DNA from 4 places in the Synechococcus sp. BS56D genome. Region 4 is predicted to be linked to each of the others. Evidence: predicted binding sites of a transcription regulator. Region 4 holds the regulator's gene; each other region holds the start of a gene.
What was found. Region 4 encodes NtcA, which controls nitrogen genes in cyanobacteria. Its sites were predicted from a motif close to GTANCNNNNGNTAC; they were not measured.
Positions count from the first base shown of each region.

Region 1: a site for NtcA is predicted at 4,705-4,718, ahead of glnA (type I glutamate--ammonia ligase). Genes of this name have one in related genera too.
Region 2: a site for NtcA is predicted at 4,507-4,520, ahead of CWE17_RS04010 (molybdenum cofactor guanylyltransferase). Genes of this name have one in related genera too.
Region 3: a site for NtcA is predicted at 1,719-1,732, ahead of CWE17_RS06520 (DUF4278 domain-containing protein). Genes of this name have one in related genera too.

Region 1 covers NZ_PHQU01000003.1:203,305-209,190, reverse strand. Annotated here, with positions in the region: gene CWE17_RS05900 (GUN4 domain-containing protein) at 1-115, shown strand, start outside; gene CWE17_RS05895 (ATP-binding protein) at 167-679, shown strand; gene CWE17_RS05890 (DUF6439 family protein) at 636-896, opposite strand; gene CWE17_RS05885 (hypothetical protein) at 950-1,267, shown strand; gene CWE17_RS05880 (copper-binding protein) at 1,294-1,611, opposite strand; gene CWE17_RS05875 (class I SAM-dependent methyltransferase) at 1,682-2,743, opposite strand; gene CWE17_RS05870 (hypothetical protein) at 2,905-3,150, shown strand; gene glnA (type I glutamate--ammonia ligase) at 3,217-4,638, opposite strand; gene CWE17_RS05860 (allophycocyanin subunit beta) at 4,980-5,504, shown strand; gene CWE17_RS05855 (alanine--glyoxylate aminotransferase family protein) at 5,584-5,886, shown strand, end outside.
Region 2 covers NZ_PHQU01000002.1:267,574-273,459, reverse strand. Annotated here, with positions in the region: gene CWE17_RS04025 (nitrate reductase associated protein) at 31-501, shown strand; gene CWE17_RS04020 (molybdopterin oxidoreductase family protein) at 482-2,710, opposite strand; gene CWE17_RS04015 (MFS transporter) at 2,832-4,388, opposite strand; gene CWE17_RS04010 (molybdenum cofactor guanylyltransferase) at 4,572-5,168, shown strand; gene CWE17_RS04005 (GTP 3',8-cyclase MoaA) at 5,155-5,886, shown strand, end outside.
Region 3 covers NZ_PHQU01000003.1:315,055-320,940, reverse strand. Annotated here, with positions in the region: gene CWE17_RS06540 (hypothetical protein) at 1-144, shown strand, start outside; gene CWE17_RS06535 (hypothetical protein) at 126-494, shown strand; gene CWE17_RS06530 (hypothetical protein) at 473-730, opposite strand; gene CWE17_RS06525 (hypothetical protein) at 1,046-1,273, shown strand; gene CWE17_RS06520 (DUF4278 domain-containing protein) at 1,446-1,622, opposite strand; gene budA (acetolactate decarboxylase) at 1,772-2,626, opposite strand; gene alsS (acetolactate synthase AlsS) at 2,649-4,292, opposite strand; gene CWE17_RS12425 (DUF2256 domain-containing protein) at 4,345-4,515, shown strand; gene CWE17_RS06500 (TerB family tellurite resistance protein) at 4,502-5,491, opposite strand; gene CWE17_RS06495 (hypothetical protein) at 5,786-5,886, opposite strand, start outside.
Region 4 covers NZ_PHQU01000004.1:227,707-233,592, reverse strand. Annotated here, with positions in the region: gene CWE17_RS07670 (thioredoxin domain-containing protein) at 1-368, shown strand, start outside; gene thyX (FAD-dependent thymidylate synthase) at 455-1,180, shown strand; gene dcd (dCTP deaminase) at 1,197-1,790, opposite strand; gene CWE17_RS07655 (cob(I)yrinic acid a,c-diamide adenosyltransferase) at 1,790-2,398, opposite strand; gene rph (ribonuclease PH) at 2,552-3,286, shown strand; gene ntcA (global nitrogen regulator NtcA) at 3,355-4,104, shown strand; gene CWE17_RS07640 (DUF3084 domain-containing protein) at 4,168-5,373, shown strand; gene CWE17_RS07635 (pre-16S rRNA-processing nuclease YqgF) at 5,374-5,826, shown strand; gene CWE17_RS07630 (DUF3146 family protein) at 5,796-5,886, opposite strand, start outside.

The DNA of each region.
Region 1 (5,886 bases), on a different contig from region 4:
GGATGCCCCAGAGGGTCACATGCCCCTGATTAATCAGCTCCGCGGCGTGCGTCTGATGGACGCCCTGCTTGACCACCCATCTCTGCAGGCCCGTCGCTCCACTGCAAGCCGGTAGTGGCAACCCTCCCGCATCCCGGTATGGTCGAAAAAGAGTGCAGCGTTTCCGATGGCATCCGGGCATAGGTCCGTCGATCCGCTGCAGTTGTTGTTGCAGTCCATCGGTGCCGCTCCTGTGTTCCGCTGGGCCGACTTCATCCTTCCCTCGACACTCCAGCTCAGCCCACTGCTGGAGATCTTGTTAGAGCCTGTCTCCTGTCCTGATACCTGCTGTCGCCTTCAACTGGGTCTTCAGGAGGCTCTCGTTAATGCTGTGCGCCACGGCAACGCAGGCGATCCATCCAAATGTTTGCGTGTGCGCCGCATCCTCACGCCCAACTGGTTGATCTGGCAGATCCAGGATGAAGGGATTGGGCTACCGCCTCAGGCCCGATCCGCTTCCCTTCCCGATCGTCTGGACGCCAATCAGGGGCGGGGCCTGTTTCTGATTCATCAGTGTTTCGATGACGTGCGCTGGAGCCGGCGCGGCAATCGCCTTCAGCTGGCCTGCAGGCGCTATCAAACGCCTGCTCCCGTGGTCAGCGGTGCTGGGGACAGCCTGGGTCCTTCAGTTCCCGCCTGAGCCAGAGCAGCCCCTGGTTGATGAGAGCCTCCACATCGGCCCTCTCCCCGCCCTGAAGAAGTTGCACCAGTGCTCCTGAGAGCAGTTCAGCAGCACGACGATCGGCGTTGCTTTTCAATCGGTGCCAGTCGCGATCATCCAGTCGCAATTGGCCGTGCAGTTCCTGGGCGAGAGGCGGTGCTTCATCAGGCCAGGGGGCTGGACTGCGGGTGGCCATGGCGGTGGGCAAAGCTGTTTCTATCCTGGCGCTAGCAGCGTGCGCGCGAAGGCATGACATCCGCCCGAGGCCTCTGCCCCCGTCGAAACCGTCACGCACTGAGGAACTGTCTCCGGACGCCCTCCGGCGCCCTGAAGCGTCTGGCCTTCTGGTTGACGCTGGAACGTCAGCTGATGATGCGCCCTTCAAAACGTCAGGGACGTCATCACCGTTTGCGCTGGCGTCAGCGCTCTGCCCTGATGCGTCAGGTTCTTGAGGGTCAGCCGAGTCAAGAGGTCTTCAGGCCAGCACCGTCGGGATGGTGGTTCTGGAGAGCGATGCGCTGGGGTGGTCCAGGACTGCTGCTGGGATGGCTACTGGCTCGCCTTTAAGTCGCGCCTCTCAAGCTGCCAGGCAGTCAGGCTGCCAGGGGTTGGGGGTGGACCACCACCAGGGACCCGGGTCCCTCCTGACGCGCTTCTTCTAGAGCTGGGGCCTCGTCCGTGGCACTGCGCGTGAGGTCCTGACCGCGGATCCAAGCTTGATGCAGGGCACGCCTGCGCTTGTCCTCGGCAAGCACGAGCCTGTCGGCAGCTGCCTGGGGGCTTTCACCCGGAAACAGGGCTGTCCTGAGACAGATGCCAAAGCCATGGGCTTCCACCTGAACCTTCCCTTCCATCAGAACGAGCTGGAAGGTCCAGCCCTGAAGCCAGCGCAGACGGAAAGGATTGGACATGGACCCCACGAGGGATAGGGGCACCCTATGGGGCGCGACTCCGTGCGCAAGCGCACATGTCAGGGAATGCCTATGCCCCTTTACTGGCCGACCAGACCCTTGCCATGAAGTGAGACTCGCCGGTGATGCCACGGAAGCCGGCTTGGCTGAGACGCGCTTCGATGTCATCACGGATGTAATCGGCGTAATAAGGCTCGTGGAAAGCGCGGCGGAAGTTTTCCATCGCCACGCTGAACTGCGGTGAGTCGGCCAACTGAATCGAATCGGCCAGCACCAGAACACCACCGGGTTCCAGGACGCGATAGCACTCCTCCAACACGGCCTGTCTGGCTTTGGCTGGTAGCTCGTGGAGCAGAAACACGCAGGTGACGGCTTGCATGCTTCCATCCGCGAAGGGAAGGTGTTCGCCATTCCCCTTCAGGAGTTGCACCAGACCTTGGCGCCCCTGGTTGAGCCATCGGTTGGCCTGCCTCAGATACGCCTCAGAGAGGTCGATGCCAGTCAGAGTCGCTTCAGGCAGGGCTGCACGGATCTGATGCAGGGTTCTGCCCGTTCCCGTGGCCACATCGAGGACCCTGAGGCTGGCTGCAGGTCGGTCCTCAAAGCGACGCAGACCGCGGAGGAGAGGTGCCAGGACACGCCTGCGCATTGCATCTGCTGCGCCATTGAACAGGATGTCCACTTGGAGGTCATAGAGCTCCGCGGAGTGATCACTCAGGTAACCGTCGGTCTGATGGTGGAAGTTCTGTAGGTAGTAGTCGGGGTAGAGCGTTTCGCTTGCCTCATCCGGGAGGTCACGGACATTTCTCTTTTGGCGACGCATCCAGGTGGAGGGAAGGTCCAGCCAGAGACGGGGGTAGCGGGCCGCCCAGTCGATCCAGGGCTGATCGAACAGCTGACGTTTGGGATAAAGCCCGGATTCGGCCTCCTGCCAGTCGGTGTCCTCTAGGGAGGCGAGGGAGCGACGCAGCTCCATGAACATGGCCTCTGGCACGGTTTCCGTGCTTGGTACGGCGTCCGGCGCGACCCATTCCATCAGCCTGGTGCTGAATTCCTTGTGAGCCAGTCCGGCGATGCTGCGGCTCTGTTGAAGGGTGCGGTAGGCGATCTCGGTGATGCTGGGCGTCGCCATCGAGGGTGCCTGCGGGCCAAAGGTTGTCTATTTCAGCTCACCGACCGCCCTCTCTGTGGCTTTCGTGCCTGGCTGATCAATTGGCTGGAAAGATTCGTGTAGTAACGCGAGATTCTGTAGCGGTTGCTACAGACTGACTTCAGTGAAAGAGGAGATGCGCCATGTCTGATGTTCATCCAGTCAACGTTCTCGATCGGCGCCGTCGTGCGGCCGTCGAATTTGTCTCCTGGTCAGATCACCATGCCCATGAGCGTCGTCGGCGTGAGGCAGGGCTCGCCCAGATCGAGACCCATCCCGATGCCCTTGATCAGCGCAATGCGATCGCGCAGCAGAGGGCATGGTCTCGACGCCAGGATCATTGTCGGCATCTCCATGACAGCGCTTTGGCCCAGTTGAGGCATCGTTGAACCAAAAAAATGGGGGGGGCAAAGCCCCCCCCATTCGTCCTTTTGCCTTTGACCAACTCCCTTTGATCAGGCGTCGTAGTACATCACAAACTCATGGGGATGAGGGCGCTGGCGCAATTGCTGCACCTCCTCATATTTGAGATCGATCCAGTTGTTGATGAAGTCTTCGCTGAAGACACCTCCTTCCATGAGGTAGTGCTTATCAGCGTTGAGTGCTTCAAGGGCGCCGTTGAGGGATGCCGGCACCGTGGCGATATTGGCGAGCTGATCGGCCGGAAGTTCGAACAGGTCAACGTCCACCCCTTCGCCAGGGTCGATCTGGTTTTTGATGCCGTCAATGCCAGCCATCATCATCGCGCTGAAGGCGAGATAGGGATTGGCAAGGGCATCACCGGAGCGGAATTCCAGGCGCTTGGCCTTGGGGCTTGGGCCGGTGAGCGGGATGCGCACCGCCGCTGAGCGGTTGCCCTCCGAATACACCAGATTGACGGGCGCTTCAAATCCGGGAACCAGGCGCTTGTAGCTGTTGGTGGTCGGGTTGGTGAAGGCCAGGAAGGAGGGGGCGTGCTTGAGGATGCCGCCGATGTACCAGCGGGCGGTCTGGGAGAGGTTGGCGTAGGTGCCTTCTCCGAAGAAAAGGGGCTGACCACCCTTCCAGAGGCTCTGGTGGACGTGCATGCCGCTGCCGTTGTCGTTAAACACTGGCTTGGGCATGAACGTGGCTGTCTTGCCGTATTTCTTGGCGACATTTCTCACGACGTACTTGTACGTCATGACGTTGTCGGCGGCCTGGATGAGTTCGGCGAATTTGATGCCGAGCTCGTGCTGACCGGCGCCGGCCACTTCGTGGTGGTGCTTCTCGATGGGAACACCTAGCTGCCCCATCAGCAGCAGCATCTCGGAACGAATGTCCTGGGCGGTGTCGTTGGGGGCAACAGGGAAATAGCCCTCCTTGGTTTGGATTTTGTAAGCCAGGTTTCCGCCTTCCTCCAGGCGGCCTGTGTTCCAACCGGCCTCGATGGTGTCGACGCTGTAGAAGCAGCCACCCTCACTGGAGTTGTAACGAACGTCGTCGAACAGGAAGAACTCAGGCTCCGGTCCGAAGAAAGCCGTGTCAGCAAGACCAGTGCCAGCCAGATAGGCAAGTGCTTTCTGAGCGAGTGCGCGCGGGCAGCGGTCATAGGCCTGCCCCGTGCGCGGATCCTGAATCGAGCAGATCAGGCTCAGGGTTTTGTGGCGATAAAAGGGATCGATCCAGGCGGTGGCGGGATCGGGAACCATCGCCATATCGGAGGCATTGATCGCCTTCCAGCCGCGAATTGAGGATCCGTCAAAGGCCAGTCCTTCGCTGAAGGCTGCCTCGTCCACCATGTCGGCGCAGACGGTCAGGTGTTGCCACTTCCCGTGAAGATCAGTGAATTTGAGGTCGATCAGCTCAATCCCTTCGTCCTTGATCTGACGGAGAACGTCCTGTGCGGTCTTGCCCATGGGTGCAATAGATGGCAGGGGGCCAATAGTCAGGGCGGACCGTAGTCAGCCCTTGGGACTCCTTTTGTATCAATGGGTACATTTTCTGCTTCGCGCCGATGCCGCCTCGATCGTCTTGGACCTTCTTGATCCCTTGGGATGGCTTCCTTTTTTGCCCCCTCTGCGCTTTCTGAATGCTCACCGCATCGCGGCATCAACCCGTTGATGAAGGTCGTGGAGGCTGTTCCACTCCTGCCCGTTAGTAACCGTTTCTGTCAACTTGCCCATAACGCTGCTGCAGAGAGCGTTCTGCTGGGAAAGCTGGTGTTACTTTCCAGTTTGACACTGTTCAAGCCTGAGCCATGCGTGATGCCATCACCGGGTTGATCGGTCGATACGACCAGCTCGGTCGTTATCTCGATCGCTCCGCCATGGACAGCATCGATGGCTATCTCTCTGAAGCAGCCCTCAGGCTCAAGGCTGTCGAATTGATTAACCGTGAGGCGGCTGAAATCGTCCGAGAGGCCAGTCAGCGTCTCTTCCTTGACGACCCGGAGCTGCTGCTTCCTGGGGGCAACGCCTACACCACCCGGCGTCTCGCAGCATGCCTGCGAGACATGGATTACTTCCTGCGCTACGCCAGCTACGCCCTGGTGGCCGGAGACAGCACCATCCTGAATGAACGGGTGCTCAACGGTCTTGACGACACGTACAAGAGTCTCGGAGTGCCTACGGGACCCACGGTTCGCAGCATTGTTCTCTTGGGCGATGTGCTTTGCGAGCGACTGGTGGCTGAGGGGGTGGAGTTTGATCGCTGCCCAGTGGTGCGTCAGCCCTTCGAGCACATGGCTTCCGGTCTGGCGGCCACCGACGTCCGCCAGCGTTAGGCCGTTGCATTCCCTCATCTCCTCCCCTGATGGAGGGATGACTGCGTAGGCTTTTCGCCAACGATTTTCCCGTCAGTCCTTGGCGATAGCGCCCTCCCATCTCCAGATTGATTCGAGCCATCGCCGAGATCTGGCTCCGATCGCAACGCCAGATCGGCTCTTGCTTGGCCCTGGCCCTTCCAATGCCCATCCGACCGTGCTGGAGGCCCTGTCCCGCACGCCGATCGGTCATCTCGATCCGCTTTATGTGGAGCTGATGGGTGAAGTACAGGAATTGCTTCGCTACGCCTGGCAAACCGACAACCGGCTCACCCTTCCGATGAGTGGCACTGGTAGTGCCGCCATGGAAGCCACCCTGGCCAACACCGTTGAGCCTGGTGAT
Region 2 (5,886 bases), on a different contig from region 4:
AACAAGAGTGCATGGTTGTTGTTGATACCAATGCCTGAACGGTCGATCGATCAGGCCCGTCATTGCTTTGCCTTTGAGCAGGATTTCATCGGCAACTGGCGCTGTATTCCTCTTTGTGTACGGCGCAAACTCGATTTGAGTGGCGTCAAGCTGAGGCTCAATCATTGGCTTGCCCTCAGTCAGCAGCAACGTCAGGAGCTGGTGGACTGGGCTGATGATTCAAAAGCACTTGACCTGTTGAGGGATCATTTGCGCCTCTGCACCGCTGCGATGGCCGAAGGCATGGTGACTGACCTGCCCGTCGCCATTGCAGAGCCTTGGCAATGCTCTGACCAGCTGCCGGACCTGTTGTTGGAGGCGGCTCAGCGGAGGAGGATTCCCCTCGCGCTCGACCGTTGGGCTGGGCTGAGCGAACTGGAGCGTTTCGCGCTTTGCAAGCTGGCTCGGCCCGGCCACGATCATCACAATCTGGAGGCGGCGTTCAGCGAAGTGCTGGGCTGAGCCAGCGTCGCAGTGCTTCCAAGCGCCGGCTGTCCTGTTCGATCGGTTTGACCACCGATACGGCAGGGGCCACCACCACGGCAGTTGCCTTCAGTTCCGGTTGTTTGGAGACTGGGCAGGCCAGCTCGTGCATCAGAGCATTGGCTTCACAGGCATTGTCCTGACTGAATCCCCAGTGCATCGGCAGAAACACCGACCCCCTGCGAATGCGCTCACTGATGGTGACGCGGGCGGTGAGGGTGCCCCGCCGTGAGCTGATGGCCGCCAGGCCATCGGCTTCGATGCAGAAGCGGGCTGCGTCTTCCGGATGCATTTCCAGGCGCGGTTCTGGATGCATGGCTCGCAAGCGCTCCACCTTGCCGGTGCGCGTCATGGTGTGCCACTGCCCTAGGTAGCGGCCCACGCACAGCACGAGCGGATACATCTCGCAGGGCGGTTCGGCCAGGCCGAGGGGGTCTTCGGCGTGAAAGCGAGCCCGTCCACTGCTGGTGGGGAAGCGATGGTCGCTATAGAGCCGCCGGGAGCTGTTGCTGGGTTCGCGTCCGGTTTCGAAGGGCCACTGCTGCGGCCCATGCTGCGCCAGGAGTTGATGGCTGAGCCCCGACATGTCGCAGACCCGGCCTGCGGTGAGCGCTGTGAATTCCGCATACACCTCTGCAGAGGAGACATAGCTGAATTGCTCGACGAATCCCAGACGTCGTCCCAGCTCAGCAAACACCTCCCAGTCAGGACGGCTCGTACCGTGCCGGGGCCGGAAGGCGGGGCAGAAGGTCACACGCCGTTCTGAGTTGGTCATCGCACCAGCCTTCTCACTCCACTGCGCTGCGGGCAGCAGCAAATGGGCGTAATGGGAGGTCTCTGTGTCGGCGTAGGCCTCACTCACCACCACCATGGGGCAGCGCGTCATGGCCGCCTTCACCCGCTCCAGGTTGGGCATGCTCACCAACGGGTTGGTGGCTGCCACCCACCAGAGATCCAGCTCGCCCCGCTCCATCGCCTCCACCTGCTGCCAGGCGGTCAGGCCCGGGGTCGGCTGGATCGAGCCCTCCGGAAGACCCCAGGCCCGCTCGAGTTCGCTTCTGTGCTCGGGATTGCTCACCAGGCGATATCCCGGAAGCAGATGGGCCAGGCCGCCGGCCTCTCGCCCCCCCATCGCGTTCGGTTGGCCAGTCAGCGAGAAGGGGCCGGCCCCCGGCTTGCCGATCTGCCCTGTCAGCAGATGCAGGTTGATGATGCCGCTCACAACGGCGGTGCCCTCTCGCCGTTGGTTGACACCCATGGACCAAAGGCTGAGCACCCCCTGGCTGCGACTCCAGAGCCTGGCGACCTGTCGCAGTTCTTTTTCGCTGATTCCGCAGAGTGCGGCCACCTTGGCTGGAGTCCAGGTCCTGATGGTCTTTGCATAGGCGGCGAAGCCTTCCGTGGCCTCATCGATGAAGTCACTGTCGAAGCCGTTGTCCTGAACGATCAGTCGGGCAAGACCATGCAGCAGTGCGAGATCGGTGCCGGGGGCAATGGCCAGATGGTGATCGGCGATCCTGCTTGTATCAGTCGCCCGGGGATCGACCACCACGATCGTGAGGCCCTTGGGGTCTCGTTTTTTGCGCTTGAGCAGACGCTGAAACAGCACCGGATGGCACTCAGCCGTGTTGGTGCCGATCAGGACGGCGACCGCGCATTGGTCGAGATCCTCGTAACAGCAGGGAGGGCCGTCGGAACCGAGGCTGCGGGTGTAGCCGGCCACCGCAGAACTCATGCACAGCCGGGAGTTGGCATCGAAGTTGTTGGTGCCTAGGGCTCCTTTCAGCAGTTTCTGGGCGAGGTAGTAGTCCTCGGTGTGGAACTGGCCTGAGCCATACATGGCGATCGCCTGGGGCCCCTTGCCGGCAAGGGTGCTACGAATTCGACCTTCAAGCAGATCCAGGGCCTGATCCCAGGCGATCGGCTGAAAATCCTGGTCGAGACTGGCGCGATAGAGAGGTTGATTCAGTCGACCTCGGGCCAGGGTTTCTCCCACCGTGGCCCCTTTGATGCAAACCTGCCCGAGGCTGGAGGGATGGTCTCGATCACCGCGGGAGCTCCACATCGGTGTGCCTTCAGCATCGCGTTTCACGGCCTTTCCGGCTTCTCCCGGCGGCAGGAGCTCAAGACCGCAGCCCACTCCGCAGTAGGGACACTGGCTGTGGTGGTTTGTCGTCGGCTCAGCCATGGCGAGAGGGATGTTGGCGCTGAGTTAACCAGCGCTGGGACATGATCGGGATCGATGTGCCAACAAAAGCGGGAGCCCTGTTGGGCTCCCCACGAGTGCAGCCTGTTGAGGCGCGGTTTGATCAGACCTTGGCCAGTGCAGCCTCATCGGCATGCTCTTCAGCAAAGGATCCCTTGGGTTCTTTGAGGAAGAAGTAGCAGAGGAAGCCAACGATCAGGCCAGCGATCCCCAGCACCTGGAAGAAGGCACTGTTGGAGGCCGCCACGATTTCGGGTGAGGGATCCTTCGCATCACCACCCATCCAGATGGGCAGGAGGCTGAAGATCGTCAGGTAGGCCACGGCCCCGACGTTTCCGTAGGCGCCCACCATGCCAGCGATCTGTCCGGTGACCCGCTTCTTCACCAGGGGCACCATGGCGAAGGTGGCACCTTCACCGGCTTGCACAAAGAAGGAGCAGGCCATGGTGAGCAAAACGGCGATAGCAATGCCGGCAGTGCCGCTGAAGGTTCCTGGCTTGATCAGGCTCATCACTAAATAGCCGATGCCCAGGCCGATGGTGAGCAAGCCCATCGTGCCTTTGCGACTCCCGAGCCGATCGGAGATCAGTCCGCCACCGGGGCGGGCGATCAAGTTCACGAAGGCGTAGCAGGAGGCCAGGATGCCTGCCGTGGCCTTGGGTAGATCGAAGGTGCTCTCGAAGAAGGCGGGGAGCATCGACACCACGGCCAGCTCGGAACCGAAGTTGACGATGTAGGTGAGCTCCAGGATGGCCACCTGTTTGAACTCGTAGCGATCCTCTTTGGGGTAGGTCTTAGTTCCAAGGATCAGCTCACGGTTGGTGCGGATGATTCCCCAGGTCTGGAAGATGAACCAGATCAGCACCGCAACCAACGCAAGGGGATAGGTGCCGGCATTCAGAAAGCCAACTTTCTGGAGACGCCAACAGAGCACGCAGAGGATGGCCGCGAAGGGCACGTTCATGCCCAGCAGACCCCAGAAATCCTTCATGGATGTGACCTCAAGGCCCGCAGACTTGGCCGGCTTCTGATAGGCCTTGCCAGGAGGGGTGTCACTGACGTTGGCGTAATAAATGAAGCCGTACACCGCGGAGATGATGCCGGTGAGGGCGATGGCACCGCGCCAGTTCAGGATGTCGCCGCCCGGTAGCTCGAAGCCGCCGGAGAATGACAGCCAGCCGGCCACGATCACCAAGGTGAGGGCAGAGAAGGCGGAGCCGAAGTTGCCCCAACCACCGTAGATCCCCTCTGCCAGGCCGATCTCCTTGGGTGGGAACCATTCAGCCACCATGCGGATCCCGATTACAAAACCCGCGCCCACGATCGAGAGCAGGAGACGGGCCACCACCAGTTGGTTGAAATCCTGTGCTCCAGCGAACATCAGACAGGGAATGGCTGCGAACACCAGCAAGGTGGAGTAGGTGATGCGTGGGCCGAACTTGTCGAGCAGCATCCCGATCAGGATGCGAGCGGGCACGGTCAATGCCACGTTGCAGATCGCCAGGGTGCGGATCTGGGGAACACTCAGTCCGAAATCGGCCTTCACCGTGGTGGCCAGGGGCGCCAGGTTGAACCAGACAACAAAGGTGAGAAAAAAGGCGAACCAAGTGAGATGAAGCGTTCGATATCTCCCTTGGAACGACCAAAGATCGCCAAGCATGGGGTTGTGAATGAGGAAGGATCAAACCCCGGCTTCGGAAAAGGCAGCGCCCAGGATTTCAGTTGCGGCGCCAATGCAAACCGCGTTGTTATTGCACCACCTCCCCGCCATCTCCCTGGTCGCTGTTGTTACGGAATTGCCCCCCTGCGGCGGTGCTAAGTGACGGTGATCCGAGCCTCTGTTGTGCCGCGACTGCTACGTGCGTGTGTTCTCGCCGGAGGGGCCAGCCGTCGCATGGGTGCTGACAAAGCGCTGTTGCCCCATCCCAGGGGCGGGACCTGGATTGACAACACCGTCGCCATGGCGAGGGCTCTGGATCTGCAGGTGCTAGTGCTGTCAGGTCATCCCCGACATCGCGAGCACCTTGCTTCGCGTTTTCCGGATTTGTTGGTGCTGCCTGAGCCTTGGCCTCCTGCCGGACCTTTGCAGGCTTTTGCTGCCGTGTTTTCCGCTCGGGTCGATGAGGCCTGGTTGGTGCTGCCGATCGATTTGCCTTACCTCACCTCCCCTGCGCTGGAGACGCTGTTGGCCGCCTGGCGGGAACAGGAGCACGTGGCCTTAGTGGCGCATGACGGCGATCGGCAGCAGCCCCTGCTTGGGATTTATCCCGGTATGGCTTGCTCCCACGCTGCACTCGAGCGGCAGTTAGGTCGCGGCTGCCATCGCTGGCACGATTGGTTGGACCAGATTCCCCACCGCTCCTTTTTTCTGCCTCCAGAGCAGCTGCTCAATGCCAACCATCCCGCTGATCTGGCAGCGTTGACTGATGGTGAGTTCTGAGTTGGTGACGGACCGCAGGCAGCGCCCTCTTCAGGTGCTGCGTCTGTCGTTGACGGCCCGTTGCAATCTCGCCTGTTCCTATTGCCAGCCCGACCACAGGGAGGTGAGCGGGTTGCTGAGTCAGTCGCAGCGCCTGGCGCTGATCGAGGCCTGCTGTCGCCTTGGTGTTCGCTCCCTGCGCCTCACCGGTGGTGAACCCTTGCTCAGTGACCAGCTGGAGCCCTTGCTTGAGGCAATTCGCCTGCGGCGACAACAGCCAGGCGATCCACTGTCGCAACTGGAGGAGGTGGCTCTCACCAGCAATGGCTTGCTCCTGGATCAAGCCAGGGCTGAGCGTCTTCGGCGCGCTGGTCTGGATCGGATCACCCTCAGCCTCGATGGCCTCGATGCCGGCGTGGTGGCTGCCATGGCTGGATTGCCGGAGGTGGGCGAGGCGGGGTCACGCGCCCTTGCTGCGGTGCGGGAGGCGATTGTGGTGGCCCGTGAGGTTGGCTTTGACCCTCGTTTGGGTGCACTCAAGCTCAACAGCGTGATCCAACGGGGTCGCAATGAGGATCAGCTGCTGCCCTTGGCTGCCTTCGCACGTGACCAAGGGCTGGAACTACGCCTGATCGAGTTCATGGATGTGGGGCATCGGAACGGCTGGAGCGGTGATCAGGTCATGCCGGCGGCGGAGATGCTCCGCCAACTGCAAGCGGTTTGGCCCCTGGAGCCCCTG
Region 3 (5,886 bases), on a different contig from region 4:
TTTGGCCTCAGTCTCTATCTGCTGTTTCCCCGCAGCACCCGCCGCATCGCCATGGCAGCAGGCTTGGGGCTTTCCCTGCTGCTGATTCTGTTGATCGGCCTCAGTGCAGGGCTTGTGATCTGGTTGTGCCTTCTTCTCTTTTGATGCTGCTGCTGGTGGTGGCATCCCGCGCTGGAGCCACTGTGATTCACAGGCCGCTCTGTGATGGCCCTCTTTTGGTGGGCCACTACTTCTCCGGTTCCAATGTGTTCTGTCTCTCCACCGAGTTGATCCACACCGAGGACCAGGTGGTGGAAACCATCAGCCATGAATTAGTGCATGTAGCTCAGGATTGCGCAGGCGGTGGCATTGCCTCTGACCGCTACGCCCTGCTGCTTTCCAAGGAGAAGCCCAGTGTGGAGGCAGCAGAACGGGAGGCCTATGCGTTGGAATCCGATCCTGAGCAGGTGATGGCGCTGGTGCGCCGTCATTGTTATGGCTCGTCGGCTGAGTAGCGGTTTGCCTCCGACTCGTTTCTGTTCAAGTTGCGGGCCATCGCCAGGGCATTGGATGAACTCTGCAACTGCTGGTTGAGGATCCAGTTGGTGGCAGCTTTTTGGGTTTGCCAGGCCTGGAGTAATTGTTTGGCGAGATCGCGCAGTTGCCCTGGGTCGGTGGTGGCATCGAGGGCGCGGTTGAACTGCTCCACATGAAAGAGCTGCTCGGTGGTGAACTGAATTCCCGACGACATGATCAGCCTCCTGAGGATGGCGTGAATGTATCGAGCGGGCACTGTGGAGCTGTAGCAATGGCCACCCAGACGGGTGAATGTCAGTGTTTCGGGTTGTTAATGAGCTCGCGCTTGTGCTGATTGACGGTCAGATTGAAAAGGTTGCTTGCTGTTCATGCGACTGACTTGGTCCCAGCATCTGCAGGCCGCTCGCACCCTGGAAACTTCTGGTCTCACTGAGCTTGGATCCAGTCTTTCCCTCATGGGAATGGCGTTGTTGATGTTGGTCGAAGACCTTCTTGACCAGGAGATGTGTCAGCAGAACGCTGGTCGTCCATGCCGCTGACTCCCGAGCTGCAGCAGCGTGTGGTCAGCTTCGTGCTCCGAGGTTTGCGAATCGGAGCCAGCACCGTTGCGATTCTCGAGCTTCTCCGCTCCGACTGGCGTGGGGGACTGGCGGCAAGTTTGGCCTGGCTTGTGTTTGTGCAGGTGGAGCGTCGCCGCCGACCGCTTGCGCAGGACGTCGATCAGATTCAGTCACAGATCGAGGGGCCGAATCGCTGAAGCAGCGCTTGTAGAGCCTCAGAGCTGCGGCAGAATCATTTCAGCAGAAGCTCGCTTCTGCTTGGTGAACCGGATGGCGGGCGTGAGACACCCGCCTTTTTTGTGCCTGATCTCGTTCCATCAAAAAGGGCCCCGAAACGGAGCCCTGGATGATTGGCAGTGACTGGTTGAATCAGACGCTGTAACGAACGCCGCGGTAGCGAAGCTCCGAGGGTTTCTGGGGCTTCTGGGCCGTGTGATGGGCGTCGATGTACTCAACGCCCCTGTAGGCCTTGGCCATCAGTCGCTGGGCTTCTTTCAGCGCCTCCGCTTTGCGGATGCGGTTGCGGGTGAGATCGAGGGTGTTCATGGTTGAACTCCACAGTGCCCACGCCCCCGTTGCCTGGCGCGGAACGAACTGCAGCCCGAAGTAGGGCTCAACGTGGTTCAAGCATAGCGACTGTCTGTAGCAATGGCTACTGATTTTTGTTTTGGTTCAGCCCGTTACACAGTGCTTGTTCAGCTGTGTTTGCTTTCAGCGACGGCCAGGGCAGCAGCAGGATCGCCGCTGAGATCGGCCTTGAGGAATGCTGGCGTTTCAGGGAGAGCTAGATGCAGGGCCTCTTCCCGATGCAGATCCACCTCGATCTGATCGCATTGCAGGTCCAGGACGTGGCCGGCGTGTTGCCGGTCATCGGTCAGTAGATGCAGATGGAATCCAGGCACGTTGATCGTGCGGGCATAGCTGGGGGTCCAAAACCCAACCAGGGTGCCGTTCACCCCTTCCTGCTGGAATTCGGCCTGATGGGAGGTGGCGCTGACAAGGTCTGTGCCTGCTTCAGCGCGACAGGCCACCCGGTAACGGATGGAGTTGAAGTGCCCACGCAGACGCAAACCGACGAACAGGTTGTCGTTGTCGCGCAGTGCATCGAGGCGCTGAGTCAGGTCCTCCCATCCCTTGATGTTGCTCAACTGCGCTGTCTTGTCTGCGTGGAAGCGGGTGGTCACCCAGAACGGGGCTTCAGCATCGGCAGGTGCTTCGCGCACACTGCCGTCGCTGCGGGCTTGCCAGCAGACTCCATCAAGCATGATGCCCTCGCCATCGAGGCCGTCGTAGGTCCCGAGGCCGAAGTCGCCATGTTTCAGGATTTCGGCAACGGTGACGCAGCCCTGGTAGACGCCCTGGACGAGAGCGCCCGAGGTGGAGACCTGATAAAGGGTGTGATGTTCCAGGTCGAGGGATTCGCTCAGCAGGCTTCGCACGAGGTGGGATGGAGATTCGCCACGTTGCCTACTCTCTTCGCACAGGGCCTGCCAGAGGCCTGCACCAAGGCGCAGGCTCAGGGTGTGCCCGAGGTCGGGATGGGTTGTCATGGTGTGGGATAGGCGGTCGTGTTCAGTGAATGAAGTCCTGGTAGACGTCCTGCATCAAACGCTGGTTCTTTGAGTAGTCGACCGGGATGTCGATCAGCACGGGCACGTCCTGTTGCAGCCCCTCACGGATCAGGGGAAGCAGTTGGTCGGGGTCATCGATTCGGTGGCCGCGGCAGCCGAAGCACTCAGCGAATTTCACAACGTCGTAGTCGCCGAGCTTCACGCCGGAAACTCGCCCGTAATGGGCTTCTTCCTGGAATTCCACCATGTTGTAGGAGTGGCTGTTCCAGATCAGATGCACGAATCGGCTGCCGATCCTTTTGGCCGTTTCCAGTTCGGTGGCTGTGAACAGGAAACCGCCATCCCCTGATACGGAGAGGATTGGAGCATCGGGATAGAGCAACCGCGCCGCCATCGCCCAGGGCAGGGCAACCCCGAGGGTCTGCTGGCCGTTGCTCACCAGCACCTGACGGGCATGCTGGGCAGGTACATAGCGATTCATCCAGATGTAATGGGAGCCAACATCCAGGGCCAGAATCGTTTCAGGAGTAATCACCTGTTGGATGTCGTGCACCACCCTCAGGGGAGGGACCGGGCATCCGCCCATCTGGGCCCCCTCGGCCACGGTGCTGTGCAGTTCCGCCATGCGCTCAGCGGCTGATCGGCGGAAGTCCTCCTCCACCGTCAGCTTCAACATCCCCTGTAAAGCCTCGAGGCTGGCGCCAATGTCACCGATCAGCTCCACTTCGGGGATGAAGGCCTGGTCCTGATCTGGTGCCACCACATCAGCGGCAATCAAGGGGCGGGGGTTGCCGGTGTTCCAGAGGCTCGGATCAAATTCCACGGCATCAAAGCCGATCGTGATCACGGCATCTGCTTCGTCGAGTAATTTGTCGGCCGGTTGGTTGCGAAACAGACCCACCCGACCGGCGAAGTGCTCGGGGACAACCCAGCGGCCAGGCCCCTGAAACGTGGAGCAATACGGAATCGCGGCGGCCTGCAAAAAGCGCTGGAGGGGCTCGGCTAGCTGGGGTGAAGACGCTTGCATGCCCAGCAAAGCGATCGGCTTGCGGCTGGTGTTGAGGACCTCTGCAGCCCGCTGCAATGCCGCCACTGGGGCGGGTCCAATCGAGTGGGACTGCCCCCAGGCGCCAGGTGGCAGTGCATCCAATGTCGCCAGCCCTACATCCTTGGGCAGACCGAGATACACCGCTCCGGGGCGCCCACTTTCCGCAGCACGCACCGCATTGCCAAACACCTCCGGCAGGTCATGCACGGTGAGCGCGGATTGAGAAAACTTCGTCACTGGACGCATGACATCCACACCGTCCAGTGCCTGGTGGGTGTGTTTGAAGCGGTCATCGAGGGGCACTTCACCGCCGATGGCCAGCACTGGATCACCCTCCGATGTGGCGGTGGCCAGACCCGTCACCAAGTTGGTGACACCGGGGCCAGAGGTCACCAGGCACACACCGATTGTTCCAGTAAGCCGACCGAAGGCCTGGGCCATGAACGCGGCATTCTGTTCATGACGGCAGAGCACCAGCTCGATCGGTGAATCGAGCAGGGCGATGAACATGCTGTCGACCTTGGCTCCTGGGATGCCGAAGACATGGGTAACACCGTGGTTCTCGAGCAATTTGACGAGGGCCTGGGCTCCATTCATTGATGCGTGTTGGTCGCTGATGATCTCTTAGCTACGACGATTCCTTTTGCCTGTGTCGCGTCCCAGCGAGCGTCCCACCAAGATCTGTGCCGTTTGCGGGCGACCCTTTCAGTGGCGGCGCAAGTGGAAGGATGTTTGGGATGAAGTGCGCTACTGCTCAGAGCGGTGCCGCCGCGATCGCAATCGTCAGGGCAAGCCCAGTTCAGAGCTCAATCCTGGCTAGAGGCACCACAGGTCTGCGGATACTCAGGATCACGGCCTCGAGCTGGGATGGCGAAGCGCTCGCGCACCATCTCGAGAGGATCGGCGAAATGATCCCAGGGGTCGATGTCACGGATCAGATCGGTCTTCACATGACTGCCGTGCTCAAGCCCAGCGAAGACTCGATCAGGGTCTAGTTGGCCGAATTCACCAGGGATGAAAGGCGAGGCGCCGATCCCCAGCTCGAATTCCGCCATGGCGAACATCAGCACGTCGAAGGGATCCAGGCGCTCGAAGCCGGCCTGGAATCCCACCACCCCACCTTCTTCTGCTGCCGTGGTGCCGTATCCGCCCAGCACATGACAGCAATCGTGACGGAACACGGGCACCGGCGGTCCGCCCACATCCCCGGGGAAGCTGAACTGGTTGATACGGATGAAGTCGGCATAGGCCTTGCCAAAGCTTCCGGAGGGGTAGTCGTTCAGGCTTTGGAATCGCTTAAGGGTCGAGTCGTCGCGATGGCCGCTCAGCACCTTCAAGGTTGCCGCGAGCATCGGCAGGCCTCCATCGCGCAATGTGGCCCGTGCGGCATCGCGCACGAAGCTTCGGCGTACCAGGTCCAGGCGCACCAAGGCTTGCCGGTCGTGCATCACATGCCGGTAGCTGATCACTGGAGCGGCATCAACCCGGAAGGCTTTGGCTGTGCGTTCCAGCAGCTCGAGAGCCTCGCGGCTTGGTTCTCCGTCGAACATCGCCACCAGGGTCATGCCGCGCAAAATGCGTTCCCGCCATTCCGGATCTGCATCAATGCTGGTGATGCCTGCCGCCATGGCCTCCGGCTCCAGGCTGGGGAGCGCGCTCAACTCCATGTTGCTGGTCATCAGCAGGTGATCGCGGATGCCCTCAATCGCCCTGAGGGCTCGAGTTGAAGGGGTGCCGTGCAGCCGAGCCACGGTCATCAGGCAGGGCAACCCTGCGGTGGCCAAGCGAGTGCGCAAGTCCTTGGGGAGCGCACGCCCAGGCTGGATGCTCACAACAACAAGGGCCGCAGTTCCCCTGTCGATAGCTAAGGCAACCCTGCGGTGCATAAAAATCCCCCGGTTTCAGCCGGGGGTGACCTCAGTCGGTGATGTGCCCCATCACCCGACCCTGAAGTGGACGCTAGAGCGAATGTCGCGTCTTGCCATCCACCTGATCTACCAATAGACCTGGTGTGTGGCCTCGCGCAAGTACCAGATCTGGTGTGATGAGCGCCTTGTGAGCAGCGATCGCGTCGGTGTTTTTGGACTCGCTCAGGCGAGGGCCGCCCTTGCCCCCAGATCTGGCGTGGACGGTTGCGCCACTGGCTGGGCTGGGCGTCCGCCTCGGCGCCAGGTTCGCTGGATGGCGGCGT
Region 4 (5,886 bases):
AGTTCTACGCCGATTGGTGTGAAGCCTGTCGGGAAATGGCTCCAGCGATGCTGGAGACCGAACGCCGCACCAATGGCCGCATGAACGTGGTGCTGGTCAACATCGAGAACCCTCGCTGGCAAGACCTCATCGATCGCTACGAGGTCAATGGCATCCCTCAACTGAATCTGTTCGCCGCTGACGGGAGCCTGCGGGGCCGCTCTCTGGGGGTGCGTAGCGCTGCCCAGTTGGAGGCCATCAGCAACGCTCTGATCGACAACACGAAGCTCCCACAGCTGGCCGGCATCGGCAGCCTCTCGGCACTCACCGCCAGCGAAACGACAGCCAGCTCCCTGGTCAGCAGCCCCGGTCCGCGCAGCCATTCCTGAGGGCTGAGCCTTCATGAAGGGCGGCCATCCAGGCGCGAACCGGCCATGATCAGCCCACAACCGTTCACTCCGACCTGACGCCCGCCATGGATCCCCGCTTCCGGGTCGACCTGATTGCCGCGACACCCAACCCTCAGCAGTGTGTGTATGCCGGCATGCACCAGGACTACAGCGAAGGCTTCGTAGCCGCTGATCGGGAGCAATGGCCGGATGAAACGCGGGCCGGAGAAATCTGCGTCAAACGGCTCTTGGCGGGTGAGCGAGGCCATTACGGACCGCTCGAACATGCCCAGATCGTGCTCAACGTGGGCTGGTTCCCCCACTCGGTGATGCAACAGGCCCGCACCCACCGGGTGGGTGTGAGCTTCGACGTGCAGTCGATGCGCTACACCGGCGATCGCATCTGTAAAGCCGCCAACGGCGAGCTCCCCCTCGAGGAGGTGTTTTACCTCCGGCCGGTGGGGGATTACAGCGATCGTCAAGGCAAGAAGTATCACTACAGCGAAGATCTGCGCCGCCAGGATCTGGAGCTTTGCCAGCAGGCTGCTGCCCGCTATCGGGATCTTCTCCAGGCAGGCTTCGCGGAAGAACACGCGCGCGGGATCCTGCCCTTTGATTACCGCCAGCACTTCGTGGTGAGCTTCAGCCTGCGAGCTTTCCTGCACTTCATGGACCTCCGCGCCAAGCTCGATGCTCAGCAGGAGATCCGCGAACTGTGCGACCTGATGTGGCCGCACCTGCAGGAATGGGCCCCTGAATTCGCAGCCTGGTACGAAAAGAGTCGCCTCCATAAAGCCAGGCTGGCGCCCTGATCAGGTTGATCCCTGATCACACCTTCGCCAGCGTCACCCGTTCCGGTTGATGCTGGTATTTGCCTTGGCGGTCGCTGTAGGTGGTGTCGCAGGGATCACCTTCAAAGAAGAGAAGCTGACAGATGCCCTCATTGGCATAGATGCGGCAATCAGCACCGGAACTGTTGCTGAATTCCAGGGTGAGATGTCCCTCCCAGCTCGCTTCCGCCGGGGTGGTGTTCACGATGATTCCCAGGCGCGCATAGGTGCTCTTGCCAAGACAAATCACCGTGATGTTCGCGGGCACCTTCATCTTTTCGAGGGCCACACCAAGCCCGTAGGAATGGGCCGGGAGGATGAAGTAATCACCATCCTCATCGTGATGAAGCTCTGTGGGCTCCAGATTGGCCGGATTGAACCGCTTGGGATTCATCACCGTGCCCGGCACGTGCTTGAAGATCAGGAACTCCTGAGGTGACAGGCGCAGGTCGTAGCCATAGGACGAACAACCGAAACTGAGCACCGGGCGCTGCTTTTGATCCGGCTCTAGATGACGGACCAGCCCCGCCTGGAAGGGCTCAAGCATGCCGGCCTGAGCTTGTTCAGTAATCCAGCGATCGTTCTTGAGCATCAGAAGCCTCGACGCAGTTCAGTGACCTGATCGGCAAGCCCCATCAAGAACTCGGGGATGGAGGGTCCGGTGACAATCACGTCCACCGAGCCGGGGCGGCGCTCCAGAGTCGCACGCACCTCCTCCTCGCTGAGGTAGCCCAGGGCAATGGCCAGCCCCAGCTCATCAAGCACCAGCTGATCGAGCTCGCCAGCCAGTAGCTCACGTCGGCAGACCTGCCAGACCTGCTCCACCGCCTCCTGCACAGCCTGACCCTGGTCAACGGCAGGCCCATCGAGGCAAGTGGAGACAGCAGGCCTTAACCAGCCGAGCCGACCGCAGAGCGTCAGACGCCGCTCCGGGCCTTGGTCGACCCCTCCCTTCAGGAACTGCACAATCAGCACACGGCTGCCCAGACCGGCAGCACGCAACGCTTGGCTGAGCACATTGGAAAAACTGCCGCGGTAGGGGGCGGTATGCACCTGCAGCTGACCCTCGGCAGCCACCAGATGGAGGGGTGCCCGGGGCGGCACAGGGGGCAAAGGCCGTAGACCCGCTCGCTCCAGTGCCCGGTGATCCGCAGTGCGCGGATCGGCAGGGCGATGACTGGAGCTCAGGCTGGCGGTCATTGATTCCTCACACGGCCGGCATGCCGGCAGAAGCAAAATCTAGCGCCGGAGACGCAGCTCACAAGCCCCTGATACACCACTGATGGTGTTTGAGCGCCCCGCCTGCTGGTGACAGCCGCCCTGTCAGGCTCAATTGCAGCGCTTCTGCGGTTGATGACCAGCCACCAGCCCCCACTCCGTCACGACGGTCGCCATGCCGCCGCGCTGCGCCCCTTCGCGATCGAGTGGGATCCAATGGGCTTTGCCATCAGCTCCCTGATCGTGCGCACGGGCCGCACCGCCGTGCTCTGCAGCGTCAGCCATGAACAAGGTGTCCCGCGCTGGCGTCAGGGGGAAGGCAAGGGCTGGCTTAGTGCTGAATACAGGCTGCTTCCTGGCTCCACTCCCGAACGCCAGAACCGGGAGCTGCTCAAACTTTCGGGTCGCACTCAGGAGATCCAGCGCCTGATCGGCCGCAGCCTCAGGGCCTGCCTCGACATGGAAGCTCTGGGTGAAAACACGTTGCTGATCGATTGCGATGTGATCCAGGCCGATGCAGGCACGCGCACGGCCTCGATCACCGGCGCCTGGATTGCGCTTCAGCACGCCTGCAACCAACTCCTGACGAACGGGGTCATCACGCGTCAACCGGTCCGCCAGCAGGTGGCGGCCGTCTCCGTGGGTTTAGTGCAGGGAACCCCCCTGCTCGACTTGGACTACAGCGAGGACAGCCGGGCCGACGTGGACCTGAATGTGGTGATGGACGGCGAAGGGCGTCTGCTGGAGCTGCAGGGCACAGCGGAGGGAGCTCCGTTCAGTCGCAGCGCCCTCAACGGCCTCCTGGACCTTGCCGAACCAGGCCTGACGGAGTTGATGCAGCACCAACGCAGCGCCCTGCATCAACGCTGAATTTCGTGTGGGTTGCTACAAGGTGGAGCCAGGACCATCCGTAGCGTCCTGCCAACTGCAAAGTCGCCATGGTCGGAGCCACACGCGGCTTCAGCCGATATTCACCGCAGACCGCCTCCGTAACGGCCAGTGCCGGAGCGGGAGTCACCCTGGCGAACGCTCCTGCAGCCAACGCACGCACGCTGCTGGAAGTGATCCGAGATCTCGAGGGCGCGAGCACGGAGCTGGTGGAACGCGGCAAGACGATTTTCTTCCCCGGAGATCCCGCTGAACGGGTTTATCTGATCAGGCGCGGGGCGGTTCGCCTCTCCAGGGTCTACGAGTCCGGGGAGGAAATCACCGTGGCTCTGCTCAGGGAAAACAGCTTGTTCGGCGTGCTGTCCCTGTTGACCGGCCATCGCTCCGATCGCTTCTATCACTCCGTGGCCTTCACCCGCGTGGAGATGGTCACGGCACCAGCTGCCTCGGTGCGCCAGGCGATTGAAGCCGATACCGGTGTTGGCCTGCTGCTGCTGCAGGGTCTCTCGAGCCGGATCCTGCAAACCGAGACCATGATCGAAACCCTCACCCATCGCGACATGTCGTCCCGCCTGGTGAGTTTTCTTTTGGTGCTCTGCCGTGACTTCGGAGTGCCTGGCGATAAGGGAATCACCATTGACCTGCGCCTCTCGCACCAGTCGATCGCCGAGGCCATCGGCTCCACCCGGGTCACGATTACGCGCCTGCTCGGGGATCTGCGCAACTCTGGTCTGGTGGAGATCGACCGCAAGAAAATCACGGTGCTCGATCCAATCGCCCTGGCGAAACGCTTCAGCTGAGCGGGTCACGGGAGAAGATGGAGCCCGGACGGCCTCAGCTCGCCTTCCCTCGCCCTTGAATTCGTGACCGGCTGGCTGCTGATCCTCTCCCTGCTTGTGCTCGGTGGCGTGCTCGCCACCCTGGGCGATCGACTCGGCTCCAAGGTCGGGAAGGCCCGTCTCAGCCTGCTGGGCATGCGCCCCCGCCGCACCGCCGTGCTGATCACGGTGCTCACAGGGAGCCTGATCTCAGCGCTGTCCCTTGGGCTGATGCTGCTGGTGAGCCGCCAGCTGCGCGTGGGCCTCTTTGAACTGGATGCCTTGCAGAAGCGGCTGAATGACAGCCGCACGGCCCTTGAGAGCAGCCGCAGAGCCCAGAAGGAAGCAACCCGAGAACTGGCGCAAGCCCAGGAGCAACGGGAACGGACCCGACGGGATCTTGCGGAAGCGAAGGCAAAGGCAGAGACCTTGCGCCAAGCCTTGGTTCCCCTCAACAAGCAGCGGGAACGTCTGGAAGCAGAACGGACTCGCCTCAGTCGCGACGTGCAGGCTCGGGATGCGGAAATCCGACGCACCGAAGCGGAGCTGGCCAGCGTGCGGCAGCGCATCAGCAACGGTGAAGCGGAGCTGCGCCAACTCGAGAAAAACGTGCTCGCACTGCGGCAGGGGAACGTGGTGCTGAGCAGCGGCCAGCCCCTGGCCACCGCCACCCTGCGGCTCGACAACCCCAGACAGGCGAAACAGGTAATTGATCAGCTGCTGCGGGAAGCGAACCTGCAGGCCTACCAGCAGGTCCTCCCAGGGGTAAAACCCGATCGACAGATCCTGCTGGTGCCTCGCAGCGACATCGAACGACTTGAAAAAACCATCCGCCAACCGGGCACCTGGGTGGTGAATGTGCGCTCGGCAGCGAATGTTCTTCTGGGCGAAAAGGTGGTGTACGCCTTCCCAGAAGCTCGTCCGAACACCCGCATCGTGAAAACCGGCGACGTGCTGGCCCGCACCTCCCTCGAACGCCAGGAAACTGACGGGGAAGCCGTACGCAATCGGCTCAACCTCCTGCTCGCCTCCGCCCTGGCGGAGGTCCAGCGCCGGGGATCCCTCAGTCAGGGACTTCAGTTTGACGCGACAGCCCTGAACAGCCTTGGCAAACAGCTCCTGAGCCGAGCACCATCCCGCGTTGAGCTTGAGGTCGTGGCCCTGCGCAGCAGCGACACCGCAGACCCGATCGTCGTGGAGCTGCGCCCCATCAATGGGGTGCGCCCAGGCCAGGTCTCAGGCCCCACCTAAATGGCACGGCTCCTGGCCATCGACCCTGGCCGCAGCAAATGCGGCCTGGTGCTCTGCGACAAGGAACGCCACCAGGTGATTGCATCAGGCGTGTATCCCATCGACACAGTGCTCGATCAGATCCAGCACTGGAGCAGCAGCAGTCCGATCGATCAGGTCCTTCTTGGCAATGGCACCGGCAGCAGCCTCTGGCGTGAACGTTTGCAGGAGCAACTTCAGCTGGAGCCTGAGCTCATGGACGAGCGGGGCACCACCCTGCGAGCGAGAGAGCGTTATTGGCAGCTATGGCCACCGCAAGGCTGGAGACGCTTGCTGCCTCGCGGGCTCGACCTGCCTCCTGTGGAGCTGGATGCCATTGCTGCTCTGGTGTTGCTCGAAGACCACCTTGGCCGGCCCCTGGAATGGGCCTGCCCTCCACCGATTCAAAATCGCGCCCGAACGGTGAAGGTGTAATCGCCGCCAGGCTCGAGGTGATAGTCAGCCTTGACCAGAAATCGCTGGAGGGCGTCCTGG